3 regions of the Idiomarina sp. 017G genome follow, and region 2 is predicted to be linked to each of the others. Evidence: predicted binding sites of a transcription regulator. Region 2 holds the regulator's gene; each other region holds the start of a gene.
The links. Region 2 encodes ArgR, which controls arginine synthesis, uptake and breakdown. Its sites were predicted from a motif close to ANTGAATANNTATTCANT; they were not measured.
Positions count from the first base shown of each region.

Region 1: the regulator ArgR is predicted to act here: its motif matches at 1,734-1,751, upstream of DEU30_RS12710 (aspartate aminotransferase family protein).
Region 3: the regulator ArgR is predicted to act here: its motif matches at 1,878-1,895, upstream of gltB (glutamate synthase large subunit).

Region 1 is NZ_SNWT01000012.1:25,560-28,707, reverse strand. It holds gene astA (arginine N-succinyltransferase) at 1-316, opposite strand, end outside; gene DEU30_RS12710 (aspartate aminotransferase family protein) at 330-1,547, opposite strand; gene DEU30_RS12705 (flagellar brake protein) at 1,875-2,579, shown strand; gene DEU30_RS12700 (HDOD domain-containing protein) at 2,585-3,148, opposite strand, start outside.
Region 2 is NZ_SNWT01000004.1:177,849-180,996, forward strand. It holds gene mdh (malate dehydrogenase) at 377-1,309, opposite strand; gene argR (transcriptional regulator ArgR) at 1,497-1,970, shown strand; gene DEU30_RS07800 (Dyp-type peroxidase) at 1,946-2,911, opposite strand; gene DEU30_RS07805 (DUF885 domain-containing protein) at 3,028-3,148, shown strand, end outside.
Region 3 is NZ_SNWT01000001.1:95,943-99,090, forward strand. It holds gene ybgF (tol-pal system protein YbgF) at 1-272, shown strand, start outside; tRNA gene DEU30_RS00510 (tRNA-Lys) at 402-477, shown strand; tRNA gene DEU30_RS00515 (tRNA-Lys) at 508-583, shown strand; gene nadA (quinolinate synthase NadA) at 727-1,767, shown strand; gene gltB (glutamate synthase large subunit) at 1,906-3,148, shown strand, end outside.

The DNA of each region.
Region 1 (3,148 bases), on a different contig from region 2:
AAATATTAAGCTTTTCTGAATGATGCACAACTTTACCCAAACGGTAATGCCAGAAGGCTTCATTCAAACCCACCGCAGCTTCAATACCACTGACACCTGCAATAGTACCGGTTTCGGTATCTTCCATAACAAACAGGTAGCTTTCATCGCCCGGTGTTTCAACGGTGTCTTTAGCGAATGCTTTTTGCGCCGCATTAATGCGGCGCTCCAGCAGCGACTGGTCTACCGGTAAGGAAGTAAAACCATGACCGGATTCAATCGCGCACTGATATAACGCTTCGTAATCTGACGGCTTAATGGGTCTGATTAGCAACATAAAACAGCCTCAGTTATTGACCGACGACCTGAGCAACAGCTTTTTCAAAGCGCTGCAGGCCTTCTTTAATGTCTTCTTCAGAAATAACCAGTGACGGGGTAAAACGCACCACATTAGCACCGGCAATCAGTACCATCACGCCATGCTCCTGACCGGCCAGCAAGAAGTCGCGCGCACGCCCTTCGTACTCTTTATTCATTGCCGCGCCAAGTAATAAGCCCTGACCTCGAATTTCGCTGAACACGTTATATTTTTCGTTAATTGCGGCCAGTTGCTCTTTGAACCACTGCTCACGTTGCTTCACGCCGTCCAGCGTTTCTTTCGTATTCACAACATCAAATACCGCTTCTGATACAGCACATGCCAGTGGGTTACCGCCGTAAGTACTACCGTGAGTACCAGGTTTAAGATGCTCAGCAATTTCCGTTGTTGTCAGCATAGCGCCAATAGGGAAACCACCGCCTAAAGCCTTGGCTGAAGTCAGAATATCCGGCGTTACGCCCAGCTGTTCATAAGCATAGAGGCTACCGGTACGGCCAAAGCCTGTTTGTACTTCATCAAAAATCAATAACGCGTCGTTTTCATTACACAGTTCACGTACCGCCTTCACGAATTCCACGTCAGGGCTTACTACGCCGCCTTCACCTTGCAATGGCTCCATCATTACCGCGCAAGTTTTGTCGGAAATCAGTTCCTTAAGCGCGTCGATGTTGTTGTAATCCACATGCTCAATAGCACCAGGTTTTGGACCAAAACCGTCAGAGTAGGCTGGCTGGCCACCCACGGTTACGGTAAAGAAGGTGCGTCCGTGGAAACCTTTGGTAAAAGCAATAATTTGTTGCTTATGCTCACCGTGCTTTTCAATTGCCCAGCGACGCGCCAACTTTAATGCCGCTTCGTTGGCTTCAGCACCTGAGTTAGCGTAGTAAACGCGATCAGCAAAGGTGGCTTCGGTTAATTTCTTCGCCAGACGAATTGCCGGTTCGTTGGTAAAAACATTACTTAGATGCCACAACTTCTGGCTCTGTTCCTGTAGGGCTGACACCATCGCTGGGTGGCAATGACCAAGACAGTTCACAGCGATACCACCGGCAAAGTCGACATACTCACGACCTTCTTGATCCCAAACACGAGCACCTTCTCCTTTAACTGGAATCATCGATGCCGGGTTGTAGTTTGGAACCATTACATCATTAAACATTTCACGGTTTACTGTCTTATTGTCTGTCATTACTCTCGTCCTTATCGCCTTAGCGAGTTAACAAAGGTGTCAACAAATTCATCTCTAAAAGTAGCCGGCTATTATGCCAAAATTTGTGCAGTTTGTCTGTGATAATTCGGTTATAAATCCCTAATCCCGAGGGTTTACGCTTTTCTTGCATAAGATACGAATAGTTATGCTAATGCATACTGAAACCATGAATCTTTAGTCATTATTTTTTAGGTCACGAAAATGTTTTCTCCGAATTAACATTTAAGTACGCAGAATTACATTGATCTTTAACTGGTGTTAATTTAGCCTGACTTATTGAATAAATGTTCGGCAACAGAAGACGTTATGGAAAATCAGACTCCGCCCCTGAACGCCTCATCTCAACCACAGTTAAAGCTTACCTACTTACGTCCGGGCGACGTAATTGATGTTGAGTTTTCTTCGGCGACCAAGGTGCGCACCAAGCTTCAGGTTGTGGGCTTTGATACCGGTAACTATTTATTGTTAAAACAGCCGAATCCACGCACTGACGGCAGCTATGCCGATGTGTTATATGAAGGCAACCCGGTTATTGTTCGCTTGGTTTTAGAGGGAGAAGCGGGTGAATGCCTGGCGTTTAAAACAAAGATCCGGGCCGTCTCAAATATCCCGTTCAGGTTGCTGTATCTGGATTATCCGAAAGAAATTGAGAATCGCGCACTACGCGCACAGCGGAGGGTTCGAACACACATTCCAGTCGATGTTACTGCTGACGGCAGCCAGACTAACACTAAAAAGAAATTGGCCAGTGGTGTTATCGTCGATATCTCTTCTGCCGGGTGTCGAATTGTGTTTAAGGCGCAGAACCAGACAGGTAATGTCACTCATATGAATATAAAAATCAGTATTGGCTCGGGTTCTCAGAAAGAGCCTCTGACTCTTTCAGGTCAAATTATGAATCAGCGCAAAGAGCATGGAATGATAAGTGTTGGCGTGCGCTTCACTGACGAGGAAGCGCATATCGGTAAAGTGTTCGAGCATTTATTAATCGACACCGAGTTTGAGTGCTGACCTCTCTATTCCGGCACGACAATTGGCGGGCGTTTTAAGCTCACATTGTGCAAGCGAGCAACAGTTTCTGACGTTATTGAATGCTTATTGAGTAGATGTTTACCCTCTTCCAGACTGGCAAGGTCCACTTCCCGCAGCATTCTGAATTCGCAATAAGCATTAGCTTGGGCTAAGGCTTCCGCGTATTCAGATTCATAGCCTTTGTCTTTCGTTTTGCTTTGCGTAAAAGCCAATAAGTGTTTGCTTACCGGAACACGCTTTAACCCCCAGCCTTCAGCAACCAGATAGCTCACGTCTTTATCCTTTTCCAGCATTAAGTCGCGTAGAAAGCGTTCGTCCGGAGTTAAAGTGACAATAGTATTGTGGCGCTCGGGTGACTTATCGTTAACGCTTTGCATAGCGAATTCGCGCTGCACATCATCAAATAAACGCAAATACAGCTTGGTTAAGGCAATTTTTCCCAGCTCATGGAACATACCAATGGTATAGGCTAGAACCGGATCTCGCAGGTTACGCTCTACCGCAATATTGTGTGCAGCAATAGCCGTACCCAGCGAATGCTCCCAAAT
Region 2 (3,148 bases):
GTAATCCAACAGCCTGCCCCTTTTAACCATCTTCTAGCCTGATAATTAAAAAGCTAACACTGTGTATCAATTGGAACATTTGAGCGTACGTCTAGCTGGAAAAATATTGGGGAAGGTCAGTATTGGCGAGAAGTCATTGCGGGTTATCTGGAGGTAGCCTGATGTTCACATCAGGTGGGATATTGCACATTGGACCTGACGTGAACGTCAGGCTACATGACTTTCAGCAAGTAGCGTGGAAATGTTGGGGCGGCTATTACAGGAGCGTCGAAGGCCAGGGACGGCCTTCGTCGAGCGCTCATGGATGAGCTTGTAGCGTCTCCTGTAATAGCCGCCCCAATATTTTCAAAAGCGGACTGCTGAAAGTTATTTCAGCTTAGCTGGCGAAGTCGATGCCAGTTTGGATGTCGCCTTTCAGGCCGTCTAGCATTTCGTCCATGCATTTTTGTTCGAACGCACTAAGTTTGCCGTAAGACAGGATTTCTTCTGCGCCATTTTTGCCTAAGCGTACTGGTTGCGCGAAGAACTTAGCGTTGTCGCCCGGGCCTTCTACGTAGGTGCATTCAATAGTGTCCTGACCTTGTAAACCTTTCAGCAGTGACAATGCAAAACGTGCTGCTGCCTGTCCCATAGAAAGGGTTGCTGAGCCGCCGCCAGCTTTAGCTTCGACAACTTCAGTACCGGCATTCTGGATACGGTGAGTTAAGTCTTTGATTTCTTGCTCTGTAAACTCAACGCCTTCAACCTGAGACAGCAATGGCAGAATAGTGGTACCGCTGTGCCCGCCGATAACTGGTACATTAACGTTTTCCGGGTTCAGACCACGCAACTCACCTACAAAGGCTTCTGAACGAATAACGTCAAGTGTGGTAACACCGAACAGCTTACGCTTGTCGTAGCAACCAGCTTGCTTCAGTACTTCAGCAGCGATTGGAACGGTGGTGTTTACTGGGTTAGTAATGATACCAACACAAGCGTTAGGGCAGTTGTCTGCAACGCCTTGCACTAAGTTTTTAACGATGCCTGCGTTCATGTTGAACAGGTCAGAGCGATCCATGCCCGGCTTGCGTGGTACGCCGGCAGGAATTAATACGATGTCGCTGCCAACTAATGCTGATGCCAGGTCGTCTTTACCGAAGCCTGTTACTTTCACGTCGGTAGGGATATGACTTAAGTCAACCGCCACACCTGGAACTACTGGCGCAACGTCATACAACGATAACTCTGAACCTGCTGGTAATTGGGTTTTCAGAAGTAATGACAATGCCTGGCCGATACCACCGGCCGCACCTAATACGGCTACTTTCATCTCAGACTCCGTTTTTGTTGGTCAATTTAAACTGCTTAAAAATGCAGAATTTGGGGCAAAACTGTACTCCTATATCAATAAAAATACAACTTTGCGCGATACACATTCAGCACTCGAATAGCGCATCTTTATGCAGTACACTGTCTATTATTATAGCACGTAAACAGCATAGGAATTTGACACTCACATGGTGCAGGACACGTTACTCGAAGCTTTTAAAACTTTGCTCCGCGAAGAGCGTTATGGCTCTCAAGGGGAAATTGTTAACGCCTTAAAAGCCGAGGGCTTTGATAACATTAGCCAGTCTAAAGTGTCGCGCATGCTGAGTAAGCAAGGAGCGGTTCGTACCCGCAATGCGAAACAGGAAATGGTCTACTGTTTACCGCCTGATTTAGCCGTGCCTTCCACCCGGGCACCATTAAGCCAGCTTGTACTGGATATTCAGCATAATGATGTGATGGTCATTATTCGCACAAGCCCGGGCGCCGCCCAGTTAATTGCGCGGTTGCTGGATTCGGTCGGTAAAAAGGAAGGCGTACTTGGTACTATTGCTGGTGACGACACGATTTTTATTGCACCGCTTAAAGTTGCTGATATTGAATTCACTCTGCGAAAAGTACGCGAGCTGTTTGCGAATCAGGCGGTACTGCCCTCTTCATAGTCAGCTATGTCGTCGGCAACTTCTTTGTTCGCTTCCATAAAGCGCATTGAAGGAACAAAAAAACCTGAGCTGGACACGGCTTGTGAGTAATCTAGTAAAGGGTCGTAAGCTCCCTGTTCGTCGGCGTAATAACGGTTCTTTAGCCACTGAACAACCATTTTAGGCGAATGGCTAAAATACATTGCCAGAAGCCCCTGTTCGCGCAAGTCGCCCCAGGGCATATTCTGCCGCAATAGTGGAATAGGCTGTTCGCTACTATCAATTAAGCGACTTTTCGCAGCGTGAGTGACACCTTCGATTTTGGCTTCTGATAAACGTTCACCAGATACTTTCTCGCGTCCCATTAGCAGCTCCTGCTTTTCAGGGCCTAAGTAGTCCCAACGACGCAAGTCATGCCGAAACTTCTGTACGAATAAGTAGCTGCCGTCGACAAAGTCCGCATCGTCCTGCGCCTCAACTAAAGCGACTTTACGCTTGCGCATACCCCGCGGGTTATCCGGCGCATCGATAAAGCCGGTTAAGTCGCGGCCGTCCAGATAACGAAAGGAACGGATTTGCTCAGCCACTTCAATGTCGTAGCCAAACCATTCCATTAACGTGCGTCCCGCCAAGTAGTTAGCGTCAAAACGATCACAACGAATCTGTATAACAAGATCATAGGGGTGTCTTGGCGCTTCACGGTCGCCATCGCTGAGCTCGGGAAAAGCCTGCAAGTGAAGCGGTCGCTTATGCGGATAAAGAATATCCCAGTAGTCCGCCCCTATGCCAACAAAGCCTGTTAACATGCCTTCAGAGAAACGGGCGTCAAGATCGCGTAAAATTGCTGGAAAACGAGCTAACTTGCGACGTAAACTTTCAACGTCGTCGCTCATGACGTGACAAAACAACGTCAGACCATGCAGATTAGGTTCCGCGTAGACTCCTGACTGAGCTTTATCCACCCTATTCTCCCATTTAACTGTTATTTTTGTGGGTTCGTTCTATTCGCTTTTACATTAATTAGCGTAAGAGGCATTATAGAATGCCTGTATTCGTTATGACACCGCAAGGAAAAATCATGCGTAATCTGATACTTATTTTTGGTTTGCTGGGCGTTACTGCCTGCACCACCACAGCTGATAACCAAACCCAGCGTAGCAGCACACAGCAACAGAGCCCTGCTGCCGAGTTTCATCAGC
Region 3 (3,148 bases), on a different contig from region 2:
TTCCAAACTCGACTTACTCTCCTAATGCTCACTACTGGTTAGGTCAGCTGTTTTTTGCCAAACGTCAATACGATCAGGCAAAGCAACAGTTTGAAACTGTCGTTAATGATTACCCAGACAGTAATAAACGTGGTGATTGTTTATTAAAGCTTGGTGCTATCGCCAGTGAGCAAGATAAATCGGCAGATGCAAAAGCTTATTACCAGCAAGTGATTGAAGAATACCCGGAAAGTACCGAAGCTAATTTGGCAAAACAACGCTTAAATCAGTAACAACTGGGCAACATGTGTTCGTGAATTAAGCAGTCGCACAGTTTTTTTCAATTTTCAGTTGCATACGCGCACTATTTCAGTAAACTATGCCGCCGTTGCCAAGCAGAAACGGGCAATATTATTGGCGTTGGGTTGTTAGCTCAGTTGGTAGAGCAGTTGACTTTTAATCAATTGGTCGCAGGTTCGAATCCTGCACAACCCACCACGTCGCCGATAAAAATATTTACCAGAATATGGGTTGTTAGCTCAGTTGGTAGAGCAGTTGACTTTTAATCAATTGGTCGCAGGTTCGAATCCTGCACAACCCACCACTTCACTGAATACCCCATTAAGAAAACCACTCAAACCATACTGATGAATTAAGAGTGATACTGACTTAGCTATAAGCATCCCTTGAATTCCGCTATAATAGTCCTCACTTATTAAGAACACTTGGAAAACAAGCCGTAGTATCATGACCGAGATTCAAACTCTGGATAGCCTTGATTATACTTTTCCGCCAAAGCCTAAACCGTTAAGTGCGGAAGAGAAGTCCGAAACCATTAATCGTATTAAGCAGCTTCTGATTGATGAAGACGCTGTATTGGTGGCTCACTACTACACAGACCCCGATATTCAGGCGTTAGCCGAGGCAACTGGTGGCTGCGTGGCCGATTCTTTAGAAATGGCTCGATTTGGTCGCGACCATCCGGCAAAGAAGCTGATTGTAGCTGGTGTTCGTTTTATGGGCGAGACGGCTAAAATTCTTACGCCTCATAAGCAAGTGTTGATGCCAACATTGAAAGCCGAATGTTCCCTTGATCTTGGCTGTCCACCAGAAAAATTTGCTGAATTTTGTGATCAACATCCTGACCGGACAGTTGTCGTTTATGCGAATACTTCAGCAGCGGTAAAAGCTCGTGCAGACTGGGTAGTGACATCCAGTATGGCGCTTGAGCTTGTTGACCATTTGGATGCAAAAGGAGAAAAAATTCTTTGGGCACCAGATAAGCATTTAGGCGGTTATATTGCACGGGAAACCGGAGCTGATATGTTGTTGTGGCAGGGCGCCTGCGTCGTGCATGATGAGTTTAAAGCGAAAGCCCTGCAGGATATGAAAAAGCTTCACCCCGAGGCGGCTATTCTCGTGCACCCGGAGTCTCCGGAGAATATTGTCGCGATGGCGGATGCGGTCGGTTCTACCTCGCAGCTTATTAAGGCGAGTCAGGAATTGCCAAATGAAACCTTCATAGTGGCTACCGACAAAGGCATTTTTTATAAAATGCAGCAGCTGCAACCGAATAAGACCTTTATTGAAGCCCCCACTGCGGGTAACGGCGCAACGTGTCGCAGTTGTGCGCATTGCCCCTGGATGGCAATGAACGGCTTAAAAGCGATAGAAGAAGCGTTAACGGACGGTGGAGAAACACATGAGATTCATGTCGATGAAGCTCTGGGCAAAAAAGCCATGGTGCCGCTAGACCGAATGCTGGAATTTGCAGCGACTTTAAAGTGATTTAAAAGGCTCCTTCGGGAGCCTTTTTACTTTTTGTCTATACAACATATTTGTAACAATAATAGCCCCAGTGCCTACCGAAGCTGATGCCTGCATGGTAATCTAGCTTTATTGAATAATTATTCGAGTGGTATAAGCATGGGACTTTATGATCCAGCTGATGTCCGTGATAACTGCGGCTTCGGCCTTATCGCTGATATTAATGGCGAAGCTCAGCAAGGTTTAATTTCTACCGCAGTAAAAGCGCTGGACCGTATGCAACATCGTGGTGGTATTGGTGCCGACGGTAAAACCGGAGATGGCTGCGGACTACTACTGCAAATGCCCGAGCAGTTTTTCCGCCAGTACGCAGAAACTCAAGGTTGGCAGCTCAGTAAGAAATTCGCTGTCGGTATGGTATTTTTTAGTCGCGATAAGGATAAGCGCGAGTCTGCCCGCCACCTTATTGAGCAAGAGCTTCAACGAGAGACTTTAGCGGTCACTGGCTGGCGTAAAGTTCCGGTCAACAACCAAGTACTGGGTGAAGGCGCTAAATCGTCTGAGCCGGTTATTGAGCAGGTTCTGGTGTCGGCTCCGCCGGGCTGGCGTAAAAAAGATTTGGAAAGACGCTTGTATATGGCGCGTAGACGCGTCGAAAAGCTGATGCCTAATCAGGATGAGCTCTATATTTCCTCGTTGTCGAGTCTGGTCTTAGTCTATAAAGGCCTGATGATGGCAGCTGACTTGCCGGCTTATTACACTGACTTAGCCGATGCCGAAATGAAAACCTCTATTTGTGTTTTCCATCAGCGCTTTTCTACTAATACGGAACCGCGCTGGCCGCTGGCTCAGCCGTTCCGGTTCCTTGCCCACAACGGCGAAATTAATACTATACGCGGGAATCGACAGTGGACGCAGGCAAGAGCTTATAAATTCCAGACCCCCTTACTGCCTGACTTACAGGACGCAAAGCCACTGGTGGGACTGTCAGGCTCCGATTCTGCGTCTTTAGACAATATGCTGGAGCTATTGCTGGCTGGCGGCATGGATTTATTCCGGGCAATGCGCCTGTTGATCCCACCAGCATGGCAGGGCGATGCCACCATGTCTGATGACATGCGTGCCTTTTACGAGTTTAACTCCCTGCATATGGAGCCCTGGGATGGGCCTGCCGGCGTGGTTATGAGTAACGGTCGGCATGTGGCCTGCAGTCTGGATAGAAATGGTCTGCGTCCGGCGCGGTATGTTCTTACCCGTTCGGGTATTCTGACCATTGCCTCAGAAGTGGGTATCTGGGATTACGACGAGCAGGAAGTGATTGAAAAAGGCCGCTTAGGACCGGGACAAATGATGGCGGTGGATACCTATACCGGCAAAATTTGGTATAACGACCAAATTGAAG